2 regions of the Bradyrhizobium algeriense genome follow, and region 2 is predicted to be linked to the other one. Evidence: riboswitches for the same ligand, from Rfam matches in the RefSeq annotation. Region 2 holds a riboswitch; the other holds the start of a gene.
The links. Region 2 has a riboswitch for thiamine pyrophosphate ahead of V1286_RS29150 (O-methyltransferase). Riboswitches for the same ligand answer to the same signal wherever they lie in the genome.
Positions count from the first base shown of each region.

Region 1 (6,160 bases), 5.1 Mb from region 2:
GCGATCGAGTCGGCGCCGGCCGCAAAAATTTCGGCTGATTGCTCGAACTTGATGCCGCCGATCGCGACCAGCGGGATGTCGCCGATGCGCTTCTTCCACTCGGTGATCTTTGGAATGCCTTGCGGCGCGAAGCGCATGGATTTCAGCGTGGTCGGGAAAATCGGGCCGAGCGCGATATAGTCCGGCTTCGCTGCCAGCGCGATCGCCAGCTCTTCGTCGTCATGGGTGGAGATGCCGAGCGTCAGTCCGGCTTTGCGGATTTCGCTGAGGTCGGCGTCCGCGAGATCTTCCTGGCCGAGATGCAGATGCTTTGCGCCGGCGACGATCGCCGCGCGCCAGTAGTCGTTGACCACGAGCTTGGCCTCGGTGCCCTTGATGGCGTCGAGCGCGTCGGTCACGATCTGCAGCGCCTGGGATTCATTGAGGTCCTTGGCGCGCAACTGAATGGTGCCGGCGCCGAGCAGCGCCAGCCGCGTCACCCAGGCGACGTTGTGAACCACGGGATAGAATTTATCAGGATACGGCATGCCAGAACGGTGTCCCGATCACAGGGGTTGAGGGCGAGGCGAAGTCGCGGGCTTCCATCAGGCCGGCTTCGTAGGCGGTGCGGCCGGCTTCCACGCCGAGGCGGAAGGCGGTGGCCATCGCAACGGGATCGGCGGCTTTTGCGATCGCGGTATTGAGCAGCACGGCGTCGTAGCCGAGTTCGAGGGCGTGAGCCGCATGCGACGGTGCGCCGAGGCCGGCGTCGACCACCAGCGTGATGTCGGGCAGGCGCTCGCGCATCAGTTTCAACGCGTCGCGGTTGGTGACGCCTTTTGCACTTCCTATTGGCGCGGCCCAGGGCATCACGACCTTGCACCCCGCATCGACCAACCGCATCGCGACCGAAAGGTCTTCGGTGCAGTAGGGGAATACTTCAAAACCGTCCTTGATCAGGATGGCGGCGGCTTCGACCAGGCCAACCACGTCGGGCTGCAGCGTGTCGTTGTCGGCAATCACCTCCAGCTTGATCCAGGGCGTGGAGAACAATTCACGCGCCAGTTTTGCCGTGGTCACCGCCTCGCGCACGCTGCGGCAGCCGGCGGTGTTCGGCAGGACCGTGACATCAAGCTCGCGGATCAGCGACCAGAACGCGTCGCCCGTCTTGCCGCCAGCGGCCTCGCGCCGCAGCGACACGGTGACGATGTTGGCCCCCGACGCGCGGATCGCGTCCTGCATGATCGCCGGCGAGGGGTAGAGCGCGCTGCCGATCAGGAGGCGGGAGGAGAAGGTTTTGCCGTAGAAGTTCAGCATTGCGCGTCTCCGCGATTCCGGTTTGCTCCCTCGCCCCGCGCTTGCGGGGAGAGGGTTGGGGTGAGGGGCTCTCTCCGCGATTGTGATCTATTGATGGACCTGTACCCCCTCACCCGGATCGTAAACGCGATCCGACCTCTCGCCGCAAGCGGGGCGAGGTTAAGAAGGAGGGAGCGCGCGCCCATCCTCACCCTCCCTGCCGAGGCGTGATGATCTCGATCTCGTCACCGCTCTTGAGCGTCGTCTCGGCCCAGCGGCTTTTCGGCAGCACGTCGTAATTCAGCGCGATCGCGAAATGCGTGCCCTCATATTCGAGCTCGTTAAGCAGGGCGTCGACGCGGGAAGAAGCGATCTCCCTTTCTTCGCCGTTGACGGTCACACGCATCGCATCACCTCATTGTCGATCGCGCCGCGCTGGACATAGCCGAGCGTCAGCTCGGCGAGCGCAGGGGCCAGCAGGAAGCCGTGGCGATAGAGCCCGTTCACCGCGATCTTCTTGTCGACCGTGATGCGCGGCAGATTATCCGGGTAGGCCGGACGAAGGCCCGAGCCGAACTCGACGATGCGCGCTTCGGCGAAGGCCGGATGCACCGCATAGGCGGCGCCTAGCAGCTCCAGCGCCGAGCGCACGCTGACGCCGGTGTCCTCGGCCTCGATCGAGGTCGCGCCCAGCATGAACTTGTTGTCGCCCCGCGGGATCACGTAGAGCGGCCAGCGCGGATGGATCAGCCGCACAGGGCGCGACAGTTCGACCTCGCTTGTCTCAATGATGATCATCTCGCCCTTGACGCCGCGCAGCTCGGGCTGCTCGTCGCGCGCCGACAGCCCGCGGCAGTCGATCACGATGCCGTCGAGGTCGTCGGCATCGGCATCGCAGTCGAACTTGATGATGCCGCCGGCGGCTTCGATGCGGGCATGCAGTTCGGGCAGCACGCGGCGCGGCTCGACATGGCCCTCGCCGGCATAGAACAGGCCGTCGCGGAAACGGCCGTCCAGCGACGGTTCGAGGTCGCGTAAACCGCCCGCGTCGAGCCTGACATGGCCGGTGGTCAGCTTCGCAAACCGTTCGAAATCGGCGCGGTCGCGCGCATGCGCCACGACCAGCGAACCGTTGAAGGGGGTATTGGGAAAATGCTCGCGCCACAGATCGAGCGAGCGGATGCCGAGCCGGCCGATCACGGGCTCGGAGGTCTCGGCCTCGCACCAGGGGGCCAGCATGCCGCCGGCCCAGTGGCTGGTGGAAAGCGTCATATCGGCGTCACTGCGCTCATACAAGGTGACGGCATGGCCGGCTTGGGCGAACAGCAGCGCCTGCCATGCGCCAGCAATGCCCGCGCCGATGATGGAAACGGGAGAATCCCCCCGCGGATCTGACTTCTGGTACATCCCTGTCCCTTCGCCGGCATGACCCGGATCAGGTTCAAAGGGTCACCGCGGTCCTGGGCGCCTCAGTAGAGCTGCCCAAGCTTGCGGTATCTCAGCTCCTCATCGGAGCACCCCTCGGAACAGGGCTAATGTAGGCAGTTGGGCGGAGGTGTCAACGCGGCTTTGCGGGAACTGCACCGCTGCCGTGCCCCGGACGCGGCGCAGCCGGGCCCAAAACCGCGCTACTGGGAGGTCTGCATTGCGTTCGCCTCAGCGGGCGTTTTCGCCGTTTCGACGGGCTTGGCGACGATTTTCGGCGGCGCACCACTCGCGAGCACCGGCGCGGTGAGCTTCGGCTGCTCGAGCCGCTGGCGCTTTGCAGCGTAGTAATAGCCGCCCGCATAATAACGCACGGCTCGGCTGTGATCGCCGTTGGCGGCGCGGTAGGCGCCGGCCAGATATTTGATGCCCCAGGCGAGATTGGTGTCGGGATCGCGCAGGCCCGCGGCGTCGCCGGTGTAGCCGAGGCCGCGCGCGGTCGGCAGCTTGATCTGCATCAGCCCGATGGTGCCGCCGCGCCCGACGAGGCTTGGATGATACTTGCTCTCGCGCACGATCACCCGGTGCACCAGCGCTTCCGGCACGTTGTTTGCTCGCGCATGGCTTGCGACCATGCTCTCATACTGCGCGCGGCTCTGCGCCATCGCATCAGGTGACATCAGCAGCGCCGCCATGCTGGCGAGCGCAAATTTCGGCAAACTTTTCATGAAAACAAATCTCGGCGGAGAGGGCGCGTTAACGATCGGCTTTTCGGTAGTTCCATTACCGGGCACAGATGTGGCGAAAAACCGACGATATCGCGGCGGGATGTCCGTAGCTGGCGCACGCGTTAACGGACCCGGGCGATCGTGACGCCGAAATTGTCAGTGCGATGCATCGCTTCTGTTACGTGAATCTGCGTCATGCGGACGCGCATGATTGTCGTGCAAATGAATCGATGAAAGCGTACAAGCGTTGCCGCCAGAATGTTCAATTTCGACAGCAATCCTGTCTCATTCAAAGACATAACCAATCATCGATTAAGCAAAACGTCGTCAGCAAGACGTCGAAAGCAAGACGTCAAAAGGGAGATGCGTCATGGCTCGACTCGATACCAGCTATCTGCCTCACGGCAATCCCTGCGCCCAGTGCGGCAAGCCGATCGCAAGACCCGATTGGGTCGAGAGCAGTCCGGGCCGCACATCCTTCCTCTGGTTCTGCCGCGCCTGCGACTATCGCTTCGAGGCGATCGCAATCTACGAGGAAGCGGATCCCGACGCGCTCGCAGCCTGAAGCAATGATCTAGGCCGCAGCGCGGCCGCTGTTCTGGTGAATCGGCAATCGCATCCGAACCACCAGTCCATGCGGCTGCCGGTCGTGCAGCGACAGCGTGCCGCCATGCGCCGTTGCGATGGCGTTGGTGATCGATAGACCAAGGCCGAAGCCCGCCGCTTCGTCCATATTGCGGGCCTCGTCGCCGCGCACGAACGGCTCCAGCACATTCTGCTTTTGCGCATCCGAAATGCCGGGGCCGTCGTCTTCGACGTCGATGGTGAGTTGATCCGCCGAGACGCGAAGGCGGATCACCGCTTCGGCGCCGAATCTCACGGCATTCTCCACCAGATTGGTGACGGCGCGGTGCAGGTCGTCGGGCCGCACCGTGGCCATGGCATGCGCGGGGCCGTCATAGGCGACCTTGCGGCCTATGTCGGCGAACTGGTCGGTGATGAGCTGCAGCGTGCTGGCGATGTCGGCCAGCGTCATGGCCTCTAACCTGCGGCCGTTGCGCAGGAACGACAGCACGGACTCAAGCATCGAGCGCATCTGGTCGAGATCGTCGAGCATGCGGCTGCGATGGGTCTCGTCCTCGATGAACTCGGAGCGCAGACGCATTCTCGTAATCGGCGTGCGCAGATCGTGGCTGATCGCGGCGAGCATTTTTGTGCGGTCGTCGATCAGGCCGGTGATGCGCTGGCGCATGCGATTGAGCGCGCGCGCGACCGAGCGGATTTCCTCCGGCCCGCGTTCGGGCAGCGGCGCCGCGGCGCTGTTGAGGCTGAAGTTCTCGGCGGCCTTTGCGAATGACGACAACGGCGCGGTCAACGCCCGCGCCGCCCACAGGCCAAGCAAAGTGACGCTGATGACGGCAAACAGCAGCGTCATCATCCAGGGGCCGCCGAGAAACGGCGGCCGCGGCCGATCCGGCATGTTCGGAGCAGGTCGAACTCGGCGCTGGTCATCGCCACGTGCGCGCCCTCGGGATTGCGCAATTCGCGCAGCTGGACATCGATCCGCCAGCCGGCAAACGCCAGCACGGTCGCGCCCTCAGTGGCGCTGGCGGTGTAGGCGGCGGCCTGCCGGCGCAGCACCGCGTTGATCCGGGCCAGCAATTCGCGCGGGTTGAACGGTTTTGCCAGATAGTCGTCGGCGCCCATTTCGAGGCCGAGGATGCGATCGATGTCCTCGCCGCGCGCGGTCAGCATGATGATCGGGGTCTGCGATTGCGCGCGCACCTTGCGGCAGAGGGTGAGGCCGTCCTCGCCGGGCAGCATGACGTCGAGGATCAGGAGATCGACCCTGCGGTCGGTCATGGCGCGGGCCATCTCGCGGCCGTCGGCTGCAGTCGTGACGTTGCAGGCGTTGGCGGTCCCGGCGGCGCCGGCGGTCCCCCTCCCGGCGGTCCGCTGCCTGCGGATGGCGCGTCCTCCAGCGACGACTCCTCCTCGTCGAGCACGACTTCGATCGACGACATTCTCAAGCAGTTCCTGCAATCGCTGCAGGAATCGCTGTCGGCTTCGGCGTCGACGAGCTACGGCGCGACCGGCACTTCGAGCAGCAGCAGCGCGTCGTTCTCGGCGCTGCTGATCGACTATCAGAGCTGATTTTCCCCGCGCAGCTCCGTACCTTGCAACCATCCTTTCCGACAGGGAAGGATGGTTGTCCTTTTTTGCGGCTGGAACCGCGCGGTTGCTGCGGCGTTGATTCACCTGTTCATTTGTGGAGGGTGCGATGGCAATCGACGTCATGGCCATGCCGCATCAGTTGATCGCGAGCGACCGTGTCGAGGGGACCGCGGTGCGCCGGCCGAACGGGGACATGATCGGCCATATCGAACGGCTGATGATCGACAAGGTCACCGGTAAAGTATCCTATGCAATCCTGAGTTTCGGCGGCTTTCTCGGCATCGGCGCCAATCTGATTCCGTTGCCGTGGGGACGGCTTCGCTACAACATGAAGTTCGAAGCCTATGAACTCGACATCGACGATGAAGAGCTGAAGCGCGCGCCGTCGTTCCGTGCCGACAAGGATTTCGACTGGGGCGATCGCGCAAAGGAAGCCGAGCTGCATCGCTATTACGGCATGCCGCCTTATTGGGGCGGCTTCTGACCGCAGTGCGGCGCACGTTTCCGTGCGAAAAGCGTGGAACACTTGTTGAAGTGACGGGTTCTTCCAGAGCGTT
Region 1 covers NZ_JAZHRV010000001.1:953,180-959,339, forward strand. The annotation lists gene V1286_RS04625 (thiamine phosphate synthase) at 1-527, opposite strand, end outside; gene V1286_RS04630 (thiazole synthase) at 514-1,296, opposite strand; gene thiS (sulfur carrier protein ThiS) at 1,484-1,681, opposite strand; gene V1286_RS04640 (FAD-dependent oxidoreductase) at 1,672-2,682, opposite strand; TPP riboswitch at 2,670-2,807, opposite strand; gene V1286_RS04645 (transglycosylase SLT domain-containing protein) at 2,904-3,428, opposite strand; gene V1286_RS04650 (hypothetical protein) at 3,799-3,993, shown strand; partial or broken gene V1286_RS04655 (ATP-binding protein) at 4,003-4,905, opposite strand; partial or broken gene V1286_RS04660 (response regulator) at 4,908-5,342, opposite strand; gene V1286_RS04665 (PRC-barrel domain-containing protein) at 5,710-6,087, shown strand.
Region 1: it holds a riboswitch for thiamine pyrophosphate, as region 2 does, so the genes downstream of both, V1286_RS04640 (FAD-dependent oxidoreductase) here and V1286_RS29150 (O-methyltransferase) in region 2, are expected to answer to the same signal.

Region 2 (6,160 bases):
TCGCTTGGGTCAGAACCATGCCCGTGATCGCGGACAGGAATGCCCCGCCGCCGACCGTCAACGCAGCTGACAGTCCCGATGCGCTGCCTGCCATTTCCGGCCGAACCGAGACGACACCCGCATTGCTGCTCGGGATCGCCAACCCGTTGCCGAGACCAACGCAACCACAGGCGCCGAAATAGATCGGCAAACTCACCACGCCATAAAGGCAAAGCAGGATTCCCAGAATCAAGCCCGCACATGCGACCAATCCGCCCGTCAGCATCATGGTCGTGAGCCCATAGTGTTCGGAGAAGCGGCCGCACAGAAAACTACCGAGAACAAAACCGGCTGTGATGGTTCCCATATAGAAACCAAGCTGTGCGGCGGAAATCCGGAACGTGGAGACAGCGACAAGCGACGCTCCACCAATGAAGACGAAGAACGCCCCCCTGGAAAACGTCATGCACAGCGCGTAACCCCAAAAGCGCTCTGATCCCACGAGCGTCCCGTACGATCGAACTTGCCGAGTAAACGTAGCTGCGGGCGTTTTGTTGGTCTCCCGCAGATCGACCCAGCACAGCGCGAGAGTCGCGCCGCCCATGACGAGAAAAGCCCAGAAACTGGCCCTCCATCCGTACAGATCATCGAGCGCGCCACCAAGCATCGGGGCCAGCATGGGAGCGATGGCCGAGGTCATGGCCACGTAGCCGATGGAGCTCGCTGCTTTGCTGCCGGCGGAGACATCCCGAATAATGGCAACAGAAACGGCGTAGGCGGGGGCGATAACCGCCTGCATCAGGCGGAAGGTGAGAAACGCCCGGACGTTGGACGCCAACAGGCAGCCCAGCGATGCGACAAGGAAAAGCAGCAAGGCGGCAAGGATCACAGGCCGCCTGCCCACGCGATCCGACAACGGCCCCATCACGAGCTGCAGCACGCAGCTCACGGCCGCATATCCGGCGATACACAGATTGACGAGCGCATAGTCCGCCTGAAACTCACTGGCGATGTTTGCCAATGAGGGCAGGAACATGTTGAGAGATACCACCGACAGGCCGCTCAGCACGATCAAGGTCATCAGGGCCGGCGGGTCTGCGGCTTTTCCAGGCATGGTATCCTCTTCTCAATCTGACAGGCCGGCCAGAAATTTGCTCAAAAAAAAGCCCCCGAACTTGTCGGGGGCGCACAGGGTACCGGCATTGGTGCCGTTACCGGTCCATGCGCCAGCGCCCTACTACGACGGTTGCGATCGTCATCTCGAATATCTCCAATGATCTGCGCCCAGTGTAGAAACTCGCTCTGTGAGTGTCAACGATCGGCGAGGCAGCGCCTAACGGGTGTGCGTTTGGTCGATGATGTCGGCCCCCGGACAGAGATGCGATGCTCTGCCGCCTCACTAACGGTGGAGGCAGGCCAACAGCGGGCATTCAGGAAGGGGGCGTCGTGCTTAGCACCGAACCGACAATTCCAAGCCGCCTTGGAAGGGCAATGTCATTGTGGTGAAGCCGTTGACCGGATCATTAAGAAACGCGAAATAATCTGCATAGGACGCTCGATGATCTTTTGTGTTGTCGCATACCACAACCGCACCGTCTGAAAGATGCGGCGCGATCAATTCTATTGCGGGGCGTGCCATGGCGATCCAAACGTCCATGAGGACGAAGTCGATTGGCCTGTCGATCTGCTTTAGGGTCTCGCGAAGATCGCCTTCGCGGAGATTGATAAATCGCCCCAAGCCTGCCTGCGCAAAGTTTGCCCGTGCCGCGGCCGCTTTGTTCGGTTCATACTCGGTTCCGATCACCACTCCTTCCCCGCCGAATAGACTAACATTGTCGCGCACCGCTGCGGCAAGATAGATTGTCGACACACCATACGATGTACCAACCTCGATGATCGTGGAGGCTTTTTTGGCGCGGCATAGCTGGTAACAAAACTCTGCCTTATCGCGATCAAGCGCGACAAGCTTATCGCTCCGAAAGGCTCTAATTTCTACTACGCTTGGTGCATGTTCATTGGTGTCCGGGTCCTCGAATGCCCGGATCAACGCAGCTTGCTCGTCGCTCTTAGCATGAAGAACATCAAGAAGATCCTGCAAATATTGATCGCCGACAACGGACATCGCTTGCTCCCTTCGTTGGCATTACCCACACAGGTTCAACGGGTATGATCTCAGCCCGCACAGCAGGCACCCCGGACGCACGAAGCGTTTCAGCCCGACGGGCCGCCGTCAAGCACCGCAATCAAATGTCTGTTTTGGGTCAATAGCTCTCGTTTGACCCTCCGCCGTCCACTTCCGATCTACCTCAGCGGACATCAACAGACCGGCCCAGTTAGTCCGTTCCGTGCCAAGAGCCGACATCGCTGATGCCTTACTCAATCACTTCGTCTGCGACGCCCAGCGCGGGCGGTATCGTTACCCCCGCGCCTTCGGGCCCTTGCGGAAATTAGCGCGTGTATTTGTAGTAAGTGAACGCCGCCGAAGTGACCGTAAGCAATGCCGAAGCAATCCAGATCGGCCCCAGCACAAAGATGGCTATCGCACCCTGCCCACAGGCACCGCATGCAACCCAAAACAATATTGGAAAAAGACATAGTAGGATGACGACGGCAAATCCCGTACTGAGCCAAACTCCTCTCAACCCCCATCGCGCACCAAAAAACCATGGGATGGCGGGAAAGCCGAAAGACAGAATAACCAAGAGGGTCATCAGATCGTCGAACATGATTGGCTCTTGGTCGTTAACACGAGGCAGATGGTTCAAACTCATACGAAAACCGCGCGAGCCTTTGTCATCGCTGCTATCCTGACTCTGGGCGCATAAGTCGAATACCAATTGACATTGCCAGTTGACGACTGCTTTGGGTGAAAACGCGACTTGCGTTCTACGTCGGCTTCCTGGGCGGGACCGGACTTTCGCGGCGAGCGGGCGGGTGACGCCGGCGCCGCAACGTTCTGGTGGACTCGTTATTGCCTTAAACCGACTCGTTTCTGCTCTTAGGGCACAGCAGGGGAATTGCGCGGACGCCTGGCTGATGCCTGACAGGGAAGCCGGACGTTACTTGCCCGTGGCAAGGCCGGCGGCCTTGATGACGCGCGCCCACTTCTGGGTCTCCGCTCCGATGTAGTTGCGAAAATGCCCCGGCGTGTCGCCGGCGACCGTCAGGCCCTGATCGGCGAGCTTCTGCTTCACCTGCGGGTCGTTCATCGCCTCGTTGGCGAGGCGGTTCAGGATGGCGACGATCGGCTCGGGCGTTCCGCCCGGTGCGACCATGCCGTACCAGTTTTCGATCAGGAGGTCCGGCATGCCGACCTCCGCGGTGGTCGGCACGTCAGGCGAGGTGGGCGCGCGTTTCGGAGCGCCGAGGGCAATCGGGCGCAGGGTGCCGGCCTTGATATGCGGCAGCAGCACCGGCAAATCGAGGAACGCCATCTGCACCTGCTGGCCGAGCAGATCGTTGATGGCGGGCGCAGCGCCGCGATAGGGCACGTGCACGATGTCGATCCTGGCCGTCTGCTTGAGCAATTCACCGGCAAGATGCGGCATACCGCCGACGCCGGCAGATGCGAAATTGAGTTTCCCCGGCTGCGCCTTGGCGAGCGCGACCAGCTCCTTCATGTCGCTGGCGGGAACGTTGCTGGCGACGACAAGCATTTCCGGCACCGTCGTTACCAGCGTGACGGGCGTAAAGTCCTTCGTCACGTCGTAAGGCACCTTTTCCATTGTCGGGTTGATGACCAGCGCGCTCGCGCTCACGATCCCGATCGTGTAGCCGTCGGGGGCTGCCTTCGCGACCGCATCGGTGCCGAGCACGCCGGCCTGGCCGCCGCGATTGTCGATTACAACCGGCTGCTTCGTGATTTCCGACATGCGCTGACCGACCAGGCGCGCGATGATGTCGTTGGGGCCGCCGGGTGGGAACGGCACGATCAGCTTGATCGGTTTGCTTGGGAAATCTTGTGCGGTTGCCGCTACCGGTACCAGCGACAGCGCTAATGCGGCCAACAGCGTGCGTGCCGTTTTCATGCAAGCCCCCCTGATCCGGATCTGTTTTGGCGCGGGGCTCGCAAGAAGCGCCGCGCGTTCGTCCGTGATGGGGCGAGTATGCCGCTTGTTGCGCGTCGGTGCCAGAGGTTGCGGCCGATTCAGCCGGTTGCACCCCGTCCCGCCACGCGTGGATCAAGGCAGCAATTCATCTGTCGCAGCGACCTTGATGGAACGCCGGGTGATCAGGTTGCTCCAGACCCAATTGTGATGGCGAATGATGCTGAGGGCATCGAGGTGAGGACGGTCGCTCAGGGTGTGGCCGTCGGCTACCGCCACAACATCGTAATGATGTGCAACCGTCGAACGAACCGTGGAATCAACGCAGAAATCAGTTGCCCATCCGGTGATCAGGACCCGGTCGGGCTGGAGCTCCTTCAAACGCGCCTGCAGGTCCGTGCCGGCAAAAGGATCGTTCAGAGTAGTCGGGACGATAATGTCGGCAGCTTCCCGGACAACTTCGGGAAGAAACTGCCATCCCGGCGTTAGCGGCTCAAAGGCGTCTCCCGTGCCGCCGCAATGCTGGATCAAAATTACCTTGCCGGTTTGGGCACGGACCCTGGCGGCCAGCCGGTTGATGCGATCCACGACGCCGTGCAAATCATGTTTGGGCATGCCGCCGAGGAGCCCGACCTGCATATGGACGACCAACATCGCGTCCATCGAGGCCCTAGCTGTTCAAGAGCTTCAGTGCCGCCTCGTGCACGCGGGCGTCGCCGGCAGCGATGATGCGGCCGCCGCTCTGGGCGGGCTTGCCCTCCCAGTTGGTGACGACGCCGCCGGCGCCGGTGACGATCGGGATCAATGCGGCGATGTCGTAAGGCTTGAGTTCGGTCTCGACCACGAGGTCGAGATGGCCGGCCGCCAGCATGCAGTAGGAATAGCAGTCACCGCCATAGCGCGTCAGCCGCACCGCTGCCTCGACCCGGCCGAAAGCTTCGCGGTCCGCGGCGTTCATCAGCAGGGGACTGGTGGTAAAAGAGGTCGCTTTCTTCAGCGTCGCGCAGCGCCGCACGGTGAGCCGCCGCTCACCGGACGGCCCGGAATAATGCGCCGAGCCAGAATCGCCTGAAAAGCGCTCGCCGATATAGGGCTGGTGCATCATGCCGAACACCGGCGTGCCCTTGTGCAGCAGCGCGATCAGCGTGCCCCAGATCGGAAATCCCGCGATGAAGGATTTGGTGCCGTCGATGGGATCGAGCACCCAGACATATTCGGCGTCCTGGCGCTCGTTGCCGAATTCCTCGCCGACGATGCCGTGCTGGGGAAAGTTGGCCTTGATCAGGCGGCGCATGACAGCTTCGGCGGCGCGGTCGGCCTCGGTGACCGGATCGAAATCGCTCGCGCTCTTGTTGTCGATGGAGAGTGAGGTCCGGAAGAACGGCAGGATGGTTTCGCCGGACGCAGTCGCGAGGCGGCCTATGAAGGCTGTGAAATCGATGACCGTCACGACTATCCCTTACCGCCAATCGAGAAAGAATACCGCCTCTTGCCTAGCCCAATCCGGGCTGCCGCGCACCGCCAACGGCGCGTTATTCCCATTCGTATTGCGAACTGGCTTTCGAATCGGCTTTCGAAAAGGCTTCGTTTAAGCGTGGATTTTTGGTTAGCCGTGCCATCACGAAGTTGCGAGTTTTGGCATACCAGCACTGCACGGAGGCCGTGGCTCAACCAGAAATCTATCTAAGATATTGATTTTACTTATATAATAGCCGTACATCGGAAGTGTTGCCGATCCGCCAGTCTGTTCCACTTTGGACCGGAACCGAGCCAAAAACCCTTGCGTTTTGTGCAGCGCGGCCGCATATTGTTGCGGTGCGGTAGGGCCTCGCCCTATCGCTGCCCTCCTTGGGCGTTTCCTCCCTAGACTTGGGCCGCTTGTTCATTCAAGCGGCCCTTTTTTCTTTTGCCCCCGCTGAGCACCTTCGGTCTCCGACGAGGGCGCCTCAAGCTGGGCGAACCCTTCTTTGCATGGGGTTGATTTCAAGATTTTTCATTCGGCCTTGCGGTCCTCCGTCCAGGACGCACGTGAACGCGTTGGCGAAGACGTTGCGGCTGATCGGTCTGGCCTCTACTCCGCCGCCGCCTGGAACGGGCCGAGATCCCCGAGCGGCACCTGGGCCAGCGCGTCGGCG
Region 2 covers NZ_JAZHRV010000001.1:6,026,814-6,032,973, reverse strand. The annotation lists gene V1286_RS29155 (Bcr/CflA family efflux MFS transporter) at 1-1,093, opposite strand, end outside; gene V1286_RS29150 (O-methyltransferase) at 1,430-2,101, opposite strand; TPP riboswitch at 2,091-2,185, opposite strand; gene V1286_RS29145 (hypothetical protein) at 2,427-2,705, opposite strand; gene V1286_RS29140 (Bug family tripartite tricarboxylate transporter substrate binding protein) at 3,039-4,007, opposite strand; gene V1286_RS29135 (isochorismatase family protein) at 4,161-4,688, opposite strand; gene hisN (histidinol-phosphatase) at 4,696-5,475, opposite strand; gene V1286_RS29125 (N-formylglutamate amidohydrolase) at 6,097-6,160, opposite strand, start outside.